3 regions of the Chryseobacterium lathyri genome follow, and region 2 is predicted to be linked to each of the others. Evidence: riboswitches for the same ligand, from Rfam matches in the RefSeq annotation. Region 2 holds a riboswitch; each other region holds the start of a gene.
What was found. A riboswitch is a leader RNA that binds a small molecule or an ion and turns the genes downstream of it on or off. The one in region 2 is predicted to bind S-adenosylmethionine.
Positions count from the first base shown of each region.

Region 1 (4,383 bases), 680 kb from region 2:
AACCGATGCTGAAGAGCAGCAGTGGGCCAACTATAGAATTGCCGAAGGAAAAGGGGTAATGCTTTGGAATAAGCAGACTGAGCCTTACAACCAAAACACAATGGGCTATAAGGAAAACAGTAACTATGACAGAATGAACCACAGTCTTCACGGCTTTACCAATATGCATGCTGTAGGATACGGGGAAAGTCACGATGAAGAAAGATTGATGTTTAAAAACCTTGCGTATGGTGCGGTTAATGGAAGTTACAACGTTACCAATCTGAACACTGCTCTTGAAAGAATGAAAACTTTCGGAGCAACATTCTTTACCATTCCAGGCCCGAAAATGATCTGGCAGTTTGGTGAATTGGGCTATGAATTCAGCATCAACCGATGTGCAGACGGTACAATCAGCAGCGGATGCCGTACAGATGAAAAACCTGTTGCCTTTACTTTAGGATATGATACCAACGCCAACAGAAAAGCAGTGTATAATACCTGGGCTAAAATTATCAATATCAGAAATACTTATCCGGTTTTCAAATCCAAAACATATACTGTAGAGTCTAACAATCTTACCAACGATCCTGAAGGCCTGATCACCAGAATTTATGTATATGACAATTCAATAGCAGGAATGAAGAATGTGGTAGTTTTGGCGAATTATACCACTGCCGCTCAAAATGTTGTTCCTTACTTCCCTTATACAGGGCAGTGGCAGAACCTGATGGATAACTCTGTTTCTAATATTGCTTCTACAACAGCTCCTATTACCTTACAACCGGGAGAGTTCAGAATTTTTGGAAATTACGCAGGGGCACTGTCAACATCTGATGTAAATGCTGCGAATAAACTCTCGCTTCAGATTGCAGATAATCCTGTGAAAAACGGTGTGGCAAAATTAATATATCATAAAGCCAAAAACGGAGAGATTGTTATTTTTGACATGAGCGGTAAAAAATTGGATTCCATTAAATTAAATACCGAAAACGGAACTTATGAATTGAAAGCGAATTACCCGCCGGGAACCTATTTGGTTCATCTACGGTCTGAAACAGGCACTGCCATTCAGAAGATGATTATTAAATAACAAAAGAGGGACGATAAACATCGTCCCTCTTTTTTATAAAACACTACAGAATATATAAATCTAATTTTTGCCAATTAAAAATATTAGTCTACTTTTGCAGTAGATTTATCAAGAAAGGTGGAGGGATTTGGCCCTATGAAACCTTAGCAACCTGCACGACTCTAAAAAGTGTAAAGGTGCTAATTCCAACCCAGTTTGGGGAAGATGAGAAAAGTCAATATTCTGACAACAATTCCATTTCTTGAAGTCTTTTATAGCTGCGGATGAGGTCCGTGGGGAATATTTATGATTAATTTACAAGGACAAAGATGAAAAAATTAAGCCTGTCTGTTATACTCCTGGGAGCTGTTTTGGTGAACGCACAGGAACAGGAAAAAGGAAATCAGATCGAAGATATAATTATCGTAGGAAACCGCAATACGAAAAGGACAAAACTGGAAACACCGGTTCCCGTAGATGTTATTAATATAGAAAAGCTACAGAAATCTGCGCCACAGACGACGGTTCAGGATCTGCTGAATTATGTGATTCCATCATTTAATTCTGTAAGGCAGTCAGCTTCTGACGGGACAGAACATATTGATCCCGTAACCTTGAGAGGAATGGTGCCGGATCAGGTTTTGGTACTCATCAATGGGAAAAGAAGACACACCACTTCACTGGTCAATTATCAGAATACCGTTGGAAATGGCTCTGTAGGAACAGATCTCAGTACAATTCCGATAATCGCTATTGACAGGATAGAAGTGTTAAGAGACGGTGCAGCAGCACAATACGGTTCTGATGCCATTGCAGGAGTAGTCAATATTATTCTTAAGAAAGATATAGGAGCATCAGCTTCAGCATCCTATGGAATTAGCGGAAGAAATGATGGTGAAACCTATCAGGCCGGAATCAATTACGGATCTTCTCTTGGGAAAAAGGAAAGTTATATAAACCTTTCATTGCAATTGAGCCACAGAGGAAAGACCACAAGAACTCAAAATCATGATCTGGACATTTTCGGAGATAATTTTGCCTATGAATTTGCTAATGATCCTATCGCGGCCAGAGCTGCTGATGATCAGATTATTAGAGAACGAGGCCTTACCAGGGATGACTTTAATTTTCAGATCGGGGATGCACAAATCAGGCAGGCCCAGTTGTTTTTTAATTCTGAATACCCTTTAAGTGAAAGCTTTAAGCTGTATTCCTTTGGAGGTTTCAGTATTAAAGAAGGAAAAGGCTTCGGTTTCAGAAGGCTTCCCGGAGAAAAAGATAATGTAGTTTCTTCTATCTATCCAAACGGATTTCAGGCCTCTTTGAACTCGCAGGTTTACGACTTTTCTTATGCTGTAGGGGCAAAATATAATGTTAACAACTGGTTGCTTGATGTAAGTAATACTTTCGGAAGCAATACTTTCAATTATAATGTAGACAATACCAATAATGCATCTTTAGGGGCGAAATCTCCAACGAGCTTTTATGCAGGAGCGCACAGCTTTCTTCAGAACACGGTGAATCTTGATGTTTCTAAAAATCTGAATCAGTTTAATATAGCATTTGGGGGAGAATTCCGTTTTGAGCAGTACGAGATCAAACCGGGAGATGAAGCTTCCTACACCCGGTATGATATCAATGGAAATCCTGCGGTTCCCGGATCTACCGTGGAGGGGAATGGCGGCTCACAATCATTTATCGGTTTTTCTCCGGACAATGCTTTAAAGAAATCCAGGAATTCAACAGCCGTATATGCTGATGTTTCTTATGATATCGCTAAAAAATTGAACATAGATCTGGCAGGAAGATTTGAAAATTATTCAGATTTTGGAAATACACTGAATGGAAAACTGGCCGTGAGATATGAATTTGTAAAAGATTATGCAATACGGGCATCAGTAGGAACTGGCTTCAGGGCTCCATCGCTTCAGCAGCAGTATTTTAATAATTCCTATGCCGACATCTCCACTTCAGGATCGGGAATTGTAACCAAAGGGATTTTCAGGAATGACAGTGATGCAGCCAGAGCGCTTGGATTTGATCAATTAAAACAAGAAACATCAGTCAATGCCAGTGCAGGCCTTACCCTGAAACCTGCCAACAGGCTGTTTGTAACAGTTGACGGATATTGGATCAGAGTAAAAGACCGAATAGTGATCACCAGTAATATCGAAGATCCGAGACTGGCCCAGTACGACGTAGAAAGCGGAAGATTCTTCGCTAATGCAGTAGACACAGAAACAAAAGGAGTAGATGTTGTTATCACTTATGATTGGAAACTGGGCGGAGGAAATTTAAATATCAATCTGGCAGGAAATTATACAGAAACCAAGATCACAGATTTCCATTTTCCTGAAAACTTAGTGCCTTCCCAGGATGAATATTTCGGTCCTGACCAGATCAATATCATCGAAACACTTTCTCCTAAGACAAAAGCTTCCTTAGGATTGAATTATGCAATTGGAAAATTCAATTTTATGGTGAGAAATACGTATTTTGGCCAGGTCATAAGAGATGGCTACCCATTTGGAAAAGTTCAGAAGTTCTCTCCTAAAGTGGTTACAGATGTGAGTGTAGGCTATGATATAACGAAAAATATTAATCTTACCATAGGAGCCAATAATGCCTTTGATGTGTTTCCGGACCTTCAGATCTATGAAAATTCATACTATGGAGTGTTTAAATATGCGCCGGTCCAGATGGGAACGCTGGGGAGTTATTTCTTCGGAAGACTTAATTTTAATTTTTAACTGCTAAATGAGTACTGCTACACATCAGATTGGCTGGAAAACGGCTGCCGCAATTGTTGTCTCTAATATGATCGGGACAGGAATATTCACCACGTTAGGCTTTCAGCTGTCTGATATTACCAACACCTACAGTATTTTCCTGTTGTGGATCATCGGCGGAATCCTAGCCCTGTTCGGAGCGTTTTGCTATGCCGAGCTGGGATCTTATTTTAAAGGAAACGGCGGAGATTATATTTATCTTAAAGAAACTTATCATCCGGTATTTGGCTATTTGGTGAGCTGGATTTCTCTTATCATCGGGTTTTCTGCGCCTGTTGCTTTGGCGGCACTGGCAATGTCAAAATACCTTTCAGCGTTTAATTATACTTTTGGAAACGGTTTTGCCATAGGCTTCATTTTTCTTGTGGCAGCGAGCTTATCGTTCAGCCTTAAAACATCAAGCAGGTTTCATAATTTTTTTACCTTTATCAAAATTGCTTTTATTATTATACTGGTGATTCTTGGCGTTGTGCTTTCAGGATCTGAGATAGGAAACAGCCTGAAATTCACTGACAGCTGGCAGAACGAGATTATGCTTCCAGC
Region 1 covers NZ_JAHXYG010000001.1:184,735-189,117, reverse strand. Annotated here, with positions in the region: gene LC418_RS00850 (alpha-amylase family glycosyl hydrolase) at 1-1,072, shown strand, start outside; SAM riboswitch class I at 1,175-1,283, shown strand; gene LC418_RS00845 (TonB-dependent receptor plug domain-containing protein) at 1,381-3,801, shown strand; gene LC418_RS00840 (APC family permease) at 3,809-4,383, shown strand, end outside.
Region 1: it holds a riboswitch for S-adenosylmethionine, as region 2 does, so the genes downstream of both, LC418_RS00845 (TonB-dependent receptor plug domain-containing protein) here and LC418_RS03935 (SusC/RagA family TonB-linked outer membrane protein) in region 2, are expected to answer to the same signal.

Region 2 (4,383 bases):
GTTACAGAGCCACCGATCTCACTGCCTTCTCCGATAAGAGGATTTGAATAGTAATGACCATTATAATTCACCAAATCAACAGAAAAGCTGGTTTTAAATTTCAGTTCCGGAAGGAAAGTAAAATCTAAAAATCCTTTTCCTGAGAAATTGTCTTCTTTATTCTCGTTCTTGTCCAGAGGCAGTGTTGCCGCTGCATTTTGATTCTGCAATGCACTTGTAGGCCGGTATTTCCCGAAATCATAAATTCTATTTCCTCCAGCATCCAACACATAGCTTCCATCTGCATTTCTTTCATAATACGGATAGAAAGACGGAATTACCCTTGCCGCATTAATGATATTGTCTGTTCTCGAATCTGAAGACGGCGGCGCATTCTGAATACTGTTGGTATAGCTTAAATTAGCACCTGCATTCAGCCATTTCTTTACTTCAGAATTGATTTTTAACCTTGTGGAAAATTTTTGAAATCCAGATTCTATAGCAATTCCTTTATCATCAAGATATCCTAATGAAAAGAAATAATTGCTTTTCTCGCTGCCTCCACTGATATCAAAATCCACCTGGCTTCTGGAAGCTGTTCTTTGAAGAATATCTCTCCAGTCATCATTCCACAATGCTTTTGCTCCGGGAACAAGCTTTCCATCAGTACCTACAGGGTTGGGAAAACCGGCTCCGTAAGGATTGATTCCCAAAGCAGTTGTCAGGTTATCACTCGCCATCTGTGCTGCCTGCTGAGAAGTAATCTGTCCCGATTTATACCCGTTTCTCAATGCTTCCCAATACAGCTGAAAATATTGATCCGTGCTTACCTGCTTATAATCCTTTACCGCTCTGCTGGAAAATCCCTGACTGATATTAAAATTGATTCTTGATTCTCCTTTCTTACCAGATTTTGTTGTGATGATAATAATCCCGTTAGCTCCTCTTGAACCATATAATGAACTTGCCGTTGCATCTTTCAAAACACTGATGGATTCAATATCATTGGGGCTGATGGAATTGATGTTTCCATCAAAAGGAATTCCGTCTACCACATACAACGGATCACTTGAAGCACTTATGGAGCCAACCCCTCTTATTCTCACAGAAGCAGTAGAACCCGGCTGTCCTGAGGCACTTACTGCCTGAATTCCCGGAACCTGCCCCTCCAGCGCTTTTGTAATATTGGTAACCGGTCTGTTATTGATTTTATCACTGGATATGGTAGCTACTGAACCGGTATAACTTGTTCTTTTAGCCTTACCATAAGCAATGACAACCACTTCATCGATTTCCTTTTCGTTAACCGTATCCTTTTTAGTTTGGGTCTGAGCCTGTATGCCCATTATTCCTAAGAAAAATACAGCAACAGGTGGAATCCAAACTTTAGAATTAATTAAATTCTTACTAATCATAATCAATTTTATTTATCATATATTAAAAACTTGCCCTTTGCAGAAAAGACAGCAAAGGGCATCGCTCAATACGATAAACCATGTGCTTATTTTTCCTTTATAGGCTGAATGTAACACCTTGCTCAGGGCAGGTTGTTAAGATTTCACAGGGTCAGTTCCCTCCATCTTTCTTTATAAGCCGATCGAAATATGTTTGCAAATCTAAAAACAATTAGTCTACAAAACAAGTAGACTTTAAATTTTATTATGAAATATTTCCAAAAATCAACTTAATTTTTATTTAAAAACCCAATAAACAAGCACTTACAAATATTACATAATTGTTAAATATGAGAAATATCATTAATAATAATTGAATTGATATTTTATCCGATGCGTATCCGGAATATAAAAATGACGCTGGCAGTGGCAGCGTCATTTTTTATTTTGAAATCAAATTTTAGATTTTACTTTTAAATCAAATTAATACAGCCTCTGGATGGATACAAAAACTTCCAACGTATTATCTAAATTATTGGAATCCGTAGTAGTATTCCCATTACCTGCACTGGTAAAAGATTTATTATCTATACGCAGTGCATAATAGACTCTATACCATTTGTTATCCGCAGTAGTAATGTCAAAAGTTACTGTTTCGTTTCTACCATAGGTAAGATAAACTCCATCATCAAACTGGGCATAATTATTTGGAAAGACCAATAGATTGCCCCCATGGGAGTCACCGGTATGGGTCGATACTTCAGAAACCCATACTTTTGCGTTGGCCGCCGTGATATTATAGAGACGGGGATCAAAATTCGTACTCGCCCCACTGGAATCAAATGCATTGGGAGAAGTAATGAAAGCATCAACTCTAAAAGTATTGTTGATTATAGGAAGATCATTAAGAAACTGGCTTAAAAGAAATGAGGCTGTTTTACGCGGAATTGAAGAATGGTAATATACCAGCTCCCCAGGAGCAATCACTGCTCCTGCCCCCACTGTTGCACTACAGCTCTGTCCTCCGATATTTATGGCAAAAGTGGTAAGTGTAGGACTGGAAACAGTAGGCACACCCGATACCGTATAGCTAAGAATTCCCGATCCTACATTGAAATTCCCTGCAGCTAATGTTGCAGTAAGCCCATTTACAGGCCCTACAGTCTGCGCAGGATAAACGCCACCGTTTCCTCCGGTATAAGGAACAGTCATTGTCCCTGTATAAGGTGTTCCGGCAGTATAGGTTCCCGGTGAAAGCGTAACTCCGTTACAGGTAATAGCACCTAATGTTCCGGGAGCAAGAGAGCCATTGTTAAATGTTCTCCATTCCGTACCGTTCCAGAATACATAGCCTACATAACCAAGCCCTCCGGTTCCTAAATTATACACAAGCAGTCCTGCAGCCGGTGAAGGTATTGTAACCTGATCAGTCTGAGAGGTCAATGCTGCCTTCGGTCCCAGAAGTCCTTTTTTACTTCCAACCGCAAGCCCATCCACATTAATGTCCAGAATTGCAGATGCATCAGGTACTGTAGTGCCAACTCCTATACTTCCGGATGATGTCACCGTAAAATCATTGGATTGCTGTACAGCCGTTGGGGACCCAGTTGCATTATTATCTTTTGAGCCGTCCACATGGAAAGTTCCTTGTGGATTTGCAGTATTAATCCCAACCTGAGAATAAAATAAACCCGAAATAATCATTAAAAATACCGATAGTTTTTTTTTCATTTTGAATTGTTTTTAATTAAAAAGTTGACAAATGATTTTTGGGAGCTCTGTTTCAAGCATTATCATTTGAGTTTTATACGAATATTATGGTTTCAAGGACATATGGGCGGAGGCTCCATACAGAAGTACGGTCAAGGAAAAATGAGAGAATAAGATTTTCAAAAAAACAGTTCCTCTTTTCCATAAGAGAATTTTCCTACAATACCTTTTTATAGACATCAAATATACATTTGCCCGTTTCTCAAATCCTGAAGTGACTGTTATCTCTAAGGTGTATACGGTTTCCTTTATATTTTTTTCAATACTTTTGTTCCCGGCAGAACCAACATCTTTCCCATCCTGTGCAAAAAGAAATCCTGCCAGCATCAAAATACAGGGTAATTTTTTTAATAAAACATAGGAATTCATCTGATTCATCTTCGGGTACAATTCTATCGCAAAATTATCCTGATTATTAAATCAAAAAATAAAACGATAAATCACAATCTTGAAAATGATTTAAATTTTATATACCTTTGAAAACCAAAATACTAACACAATGAATTACCAGAATTCATTAACTTATTTTATTTAATACAAATTTCAGATGCCAGAAGTAAATACAACGAATGAACAGATAGAAAAGTTAAAGCATATATTGATGGATAGATATGCTATTCTTATGATGTTTGTTTTAGGATTGTATGCCGTTATTTTCACATTCTTTATTTATGACAAAATGATGTCCTGGTATTTAATTGGAGGACTATTTTTTTTCGCCTACAGCTATTCACTGATAAGGAGAAAATATTCTATAGCCCAGATCGTGCATTTATATTTCATATCTGCCCCTATTTACAATTTCTACATTATGCTCGCCTTCTGGAATAATTCGGTGGCAAGCTTCTGCTGGCTCTTACCCATTCCTCTGGGTGCCTATATCTTTTTCTCAAAAAAAGAAGTGCTTGCCTATATTGCTTATACCTTGGTATTAATTATCACCGGATATATTGCCGCCAATAATCTAAGCTTCACATTTCCGGAGCATACGCAGAAAGAAGTGATGCTTACGGATACAATTCTCTTTATTTCGAATATTCTAGTGGTCTCATTATTAATTTATTATAAAGATAAAATCAGGAAACTGGAAATATTGTCTCAGTTTAAAGCCGGAGGAATTCAAAAGGAAAAAGTACAGAGTATTGAACCCTCATGGGACGACGTTGACGGAGAAAGTATGGAAAATTTGTTTGAAAAAATAGAAATTACCATGACCAGGGATAAACTTTTTAAAGATGAA
Region 2 covers NZ_JAHXYG010000001.1:862,982-867,364, reverse strand. Annotated here, with positions in the region: gene LC418_RS03935 (SusC/RagA family TonB-linked outer membrane protein) at 1-1,394, opposite strand, end outside; SAM riboswitch class I at 1,478-1,574, opposite strand; gene LC418_RS03930 (hypothetical protein) at 1,857-3,104, opposite strand; gene LC418_RS03925 (helix-turn-helix domain-containing protein) at 3,691-4,383, shown strand, end outside.

Region 3 (4,383 bases), 750 kb from region 2:
AGGTTATTTTCCAGAGATATCCCTTCCGAAATTCTTGTATTCTGAGAAACTGTAATATCCAGTCCTTTTGTCTGGGAATCTACCGCATTAGCAAAGAAATTCGCAGCACTGGCTCTTGCAAGATCGAACGCTCCCTGTAGCACGGCTTGGTCTGAACCCGGCGCAAAACTTCCTTCCGGACGGTAGAATAAATCGGTAAGCACTACTCTATCTTTAATTTTTATAAGATAGGCGTCTGCCGTAAATACCAGACTTAAAGCCGGAATCTTCCATGTAATTCCTGTGCTGTACGACTGTGACGTCTCCTGTTTCAGTTTGGGAATTCCCAAAGCCTGAGCTGCTTCGGAATTATTTCTAAAAGTCCCTACCTGGGTAGTTTCTCCTTTCTGGATCAATGTAGAGGTTGAACTGTAATAGATCTGTGCCAGAGATGGTGCTCTAAAACCTGTAGAAACTGCACCTCTCCAGTTAAAGTTTTTAGCCAGCCTTACATTCGTTGCCAGCTTATAATTAAAGGTAGAACCAAAGTCAGAATAATTTTCAAATCGCACAGCTCCTTCTACCAGCCACCAATCCGTAGGTTCAATTTCCACATCAGCATAAGCGGCAACACTGTTTCGGCTTCCGAAAACGGCGTTATCCGGGCTGAATCCGGGGAAAACCTGTGATCCGGCTGGTCTTACAGCTCCAAAAAAGTCAGTTACTTTTTCATTGTCAGGGGTAGCAGCAGTCACTACACGTCCAAAAACATCATAAGAAACATAGGAGTTTTCATTACCCGCATTTACTTTATAGTTTTCATAACGGTATTCCCCTCCAAAAGCCACATTCAGGCCATGAAGTACATCATATTTTTTTGAGAAATCAAGATTCAGCGTATTTTGTAAGAATTCTGAGCCCCCTGCTTCAAAGGTTCTTGGAGAATTTTCTCCTAAAGAAGCATTAAACGTGTTCACCACTCCAAAATTAAAAGCATTTTTACCAAAAGTATTGCTCAGATCCACATTCCAGCCGTTCCATTTTCCTTTGATTCCTCCAGCTAGAGAATAATCATTCACATTGGCTTCAATTTGCGGCAAGTATCCATTCGGGGTAACAGCATTGATGTTTCTTTCTGTATTCGGAAGACGGTAAAATCCACCTGCATTTCCCAAACGGTAGCTGTATCCTCCAAAGGAATACACTTTCCAGTCTTCATTAACCGGAATTTCAGAGTTGAAAAAAAGCTGTGCAGACTGCAGCTTGGACTGTCCTGCCCTAAGGCTGAAATCTTTTCTTTCCAATCCTCTGTAGCTAAGCTCCTGATTTGTAAAGTCTTTCCCTAGTAAACCCTGCAATGCTGCAATGCTGTTAGCTCCTGATATCTGGTTTTTAAAATCCTGCGAAAAATAATCAACCTGTGATGCATATTGCTTGACTGTATTGATGATCTGCTGAGTGTTGGAAGTATTGGTAATGTTTTTATATAATCCATCGATATCCACTCCGTTCTGCAATGCTCTGTAATTAATGGCATTATAAGCATTAAAGATGGGTCCCTGACGTTCTCCCGCTCTTGAATATGGATCACGGTATTGCACGGATCCAGTTACATTAATGAATCCCTTTTCACCTATTCTCGCTCCATAGTTGAGGTCTGCAGATATGGTCTGTCCATCTATTCCTCCGGAAAAATTATTGGCAACTGGTGAAGCATATCCTCCCAGGAAAACCTGTCCCGATAATCCTAGCCGTCTTTTAAGTCCTAAATTCACGACTCCGGCAATGGCATCAGAACCGTATTGGGCAGAAGCACCGTCTCTCAGTACTTCTATTTTATCCAAGGCAAATGCAGGAATCGCATTAAGATCCGTTCCCACCGAGCCTCTTCCCGGTGTCAATGTAACATTAATCAACGAAGACTGGTATCTTCTTTTTCCATTAAGCAATACCAGCACCTGATCCGGGCCAAGTCCTCTTAGCAAAGCGGGATCCACGAAATCAGTTCCGTCGTTCACCGTATGTGAAGTAGAAGAGAAAGAGGGCACCACGTAATTAAGGGCCTGACTTATATTATTAACAGGACTTTGTCTTAAGATCTTTGAGATATTGATGATATCTACCGGAACCGGAGTTTCTGTAAGAGATCTTCCGGCTCCTCTCGATCCCAGGATCACTACATCATCGATCTTTTTGGATGATGCAGAATCCGACTGTCCAAAATAAAATGCTGAAATGAATGCTGCTGAAGCTATGATTGTTTTTTTGTTGAAAGTATGCATGTGCTTTTCTATTTTTTATTACTGATTGTTTGTTTGACTTCAGGCCATAGTTTTCCTGCAACCTTTATTTTAAGGTTACGGTCAAAAGCCTGAATGATTGAATTATTTTTTAAAGAAGTCTAGAAACAACAACACGTACACATGTGAGTATGGCATGAAAGCAGGTCAGAATAACGAAGTGATACTTCATGATCTGAGAAACGAAAATTTAAATTGGTCTTGTGGTTTCCCTTGTCTTTAAACATTGATTTTATTTTTAAAACAAAAATGTCAAGATGGGAAGAAAATAGAGAATAAACATTTTTTCCGGGCATGCCGGCTTATCTATTTCAGCACCTTGCTTGTTTTTGCAGGTTGCTATCCCATCTATGAGATTCTTGATAATTACCTGGCAAAGATATAATTATTTCGGAATAAAAAAAATAATTGCCCAAAAATTTAACTTTTCGCAAATTTCGCCGTAACAAATGAGCTTTTTTTACGTCTAACTGGATAGTAGTAAAAAACATTATGAGAAAAACTATATTCACGCTGTCTTTGCTGGCGTCTTTTTTTGCCTATTCACAGGAAAAAACCAATGCCTCCCCAAACAAAGAGAAACAGATTGAAGGCGTAGTCATTACCAAAACTAAAAAAGCCGTTGAACAGAAAGCAGACCGTACTATTTTTGACTTTTCTGAACAGCCACAGCTTAATAACGGGAATGTTCTGGAAGGTATAAAGAAACTTCCGGGACTGGTTTCCACAGATATTGCCGGAATGATGTACCAGGGAAAAATCCTGGATGTTTACCTGAACGGAAGACCTTTAAATATTACTTCAAACGAACTGAATTCTTTTCTTGAAGGGATGCCTGCCAACTCGGTAGACAGAATAGAAGTGATCACCCAGCCGGGAGCAGAATATCCGGCTACCTCAGGAGGTGCCATCATGAATATCATTACGAATAAGAATGCCAATAAGTATTTAACAGCAACATATTCAGGAAATTATTCGTTTACCAATTACGATAAATTCAGAAGCAGAACCACCAATTCTCTAAATCTGAATGCCAGAAATAAATATTTCGGATGGCAGCTGAATGTTGGTCAAAACTATCGCGAAAGTATGCTGAATGGCGATCAGGATGTTCTTCTTCACAACAATACGGACAGAATAGGACGCGGATATTTTGCAAAATCAGGATTGACTTTTGATCTTGGACAGGACAGATTATTGCTGAACTACGATATTTATCACAACAATAATGATAACTATACGGCGAGCAGAGGACTTGCCGACATCCCTGTCAGCCTTAATCCTGTCAAGTACCGGGAAGCCGATTATGAAGCATCCGATGTTGCCCATACCAACAACCTGAGGCAGGAAGCTGTTGTAACGTATCAGAAGCGTTTCAGCGAAAAGTCTCAAAAGCTGGACTTCCAGTTTGGATATACTAAGGCTACATCTAAATTCTCCCAGGACAATTTCTTCCAGAGAGGTTTTTACACTGATACGACCCCGTTAGAACCTTTCCTTAATGTAGGCGGCGAAAATGTACTTGATAATAAATCGGATATGAGGGTTGCTAACTTCAAGGTAGATTATTCACAGCCGATCAAGCTTCTGGATGGTGGAAAAGTGAGTTTGGGAGGTTTATATGAGAGACAGGATTATGATACGGAAAGTAAAGGCCTGACCAATCTGGAATACCAAAGGCAGACGGCTTCTACCTACCTTGAATTTCAGGCTAAACTGAAAAAGTTTGACTTTACTTTAGGAGCAAGAGCGGAAAATTATGATATTTCCGGGATTACAAGAACCATAAAGGATAATGCTGTTCTGGAAAGAGATTTAACACCTTTCAATAAATTCAAGCTTTTTCCGAATGCAAGCGTACAGTATAGCCTGATGAATCAGGTCTATATTGCAGCGAACTACAACAAAAAGATTACTCTGCCAAGTATTTCTGCCCTGAACCCGAACAACGTAATCTTTGCCAGCCCGAATACGGAAGTTACCGGTAACCCGGATCTTCAGCCTACGATCTTTGATAATTATGAATTGAAAGTTTCGGCGTTTGATTATGCCTTCATTGGGTACAGTGTAAGTTCTGCAAAAGATCAGGTAGCACAGATTATCA
Region 3 covers NZ_JAHXYG010000001.1:109,656-114,038, forward strand. Annotated here, with positions in the region: gene LC418_RS00480 (TonB-dependent receptor plug domain-containing protein) at 1-2,261, opposite strand, end outside; SAM-I-IV-variant riboswitch at 2,552-2,650, opposite strand; gene LC418_RS00485 (outer membrane beta-barrel family protein) at 2,772-4,383, shown strand, end outside.
Region 3: it holds a riboswitch for S-adenosylmethionine, as region 2 does, so the genes downstream of both, LC418_RS00480 (TonB-dependent receptor plug domain-containing protein) here and LC418_RS03935 (SusC/RagA family TonB-linked outer membrane protein) in region 2, are expected to answer to the same signal.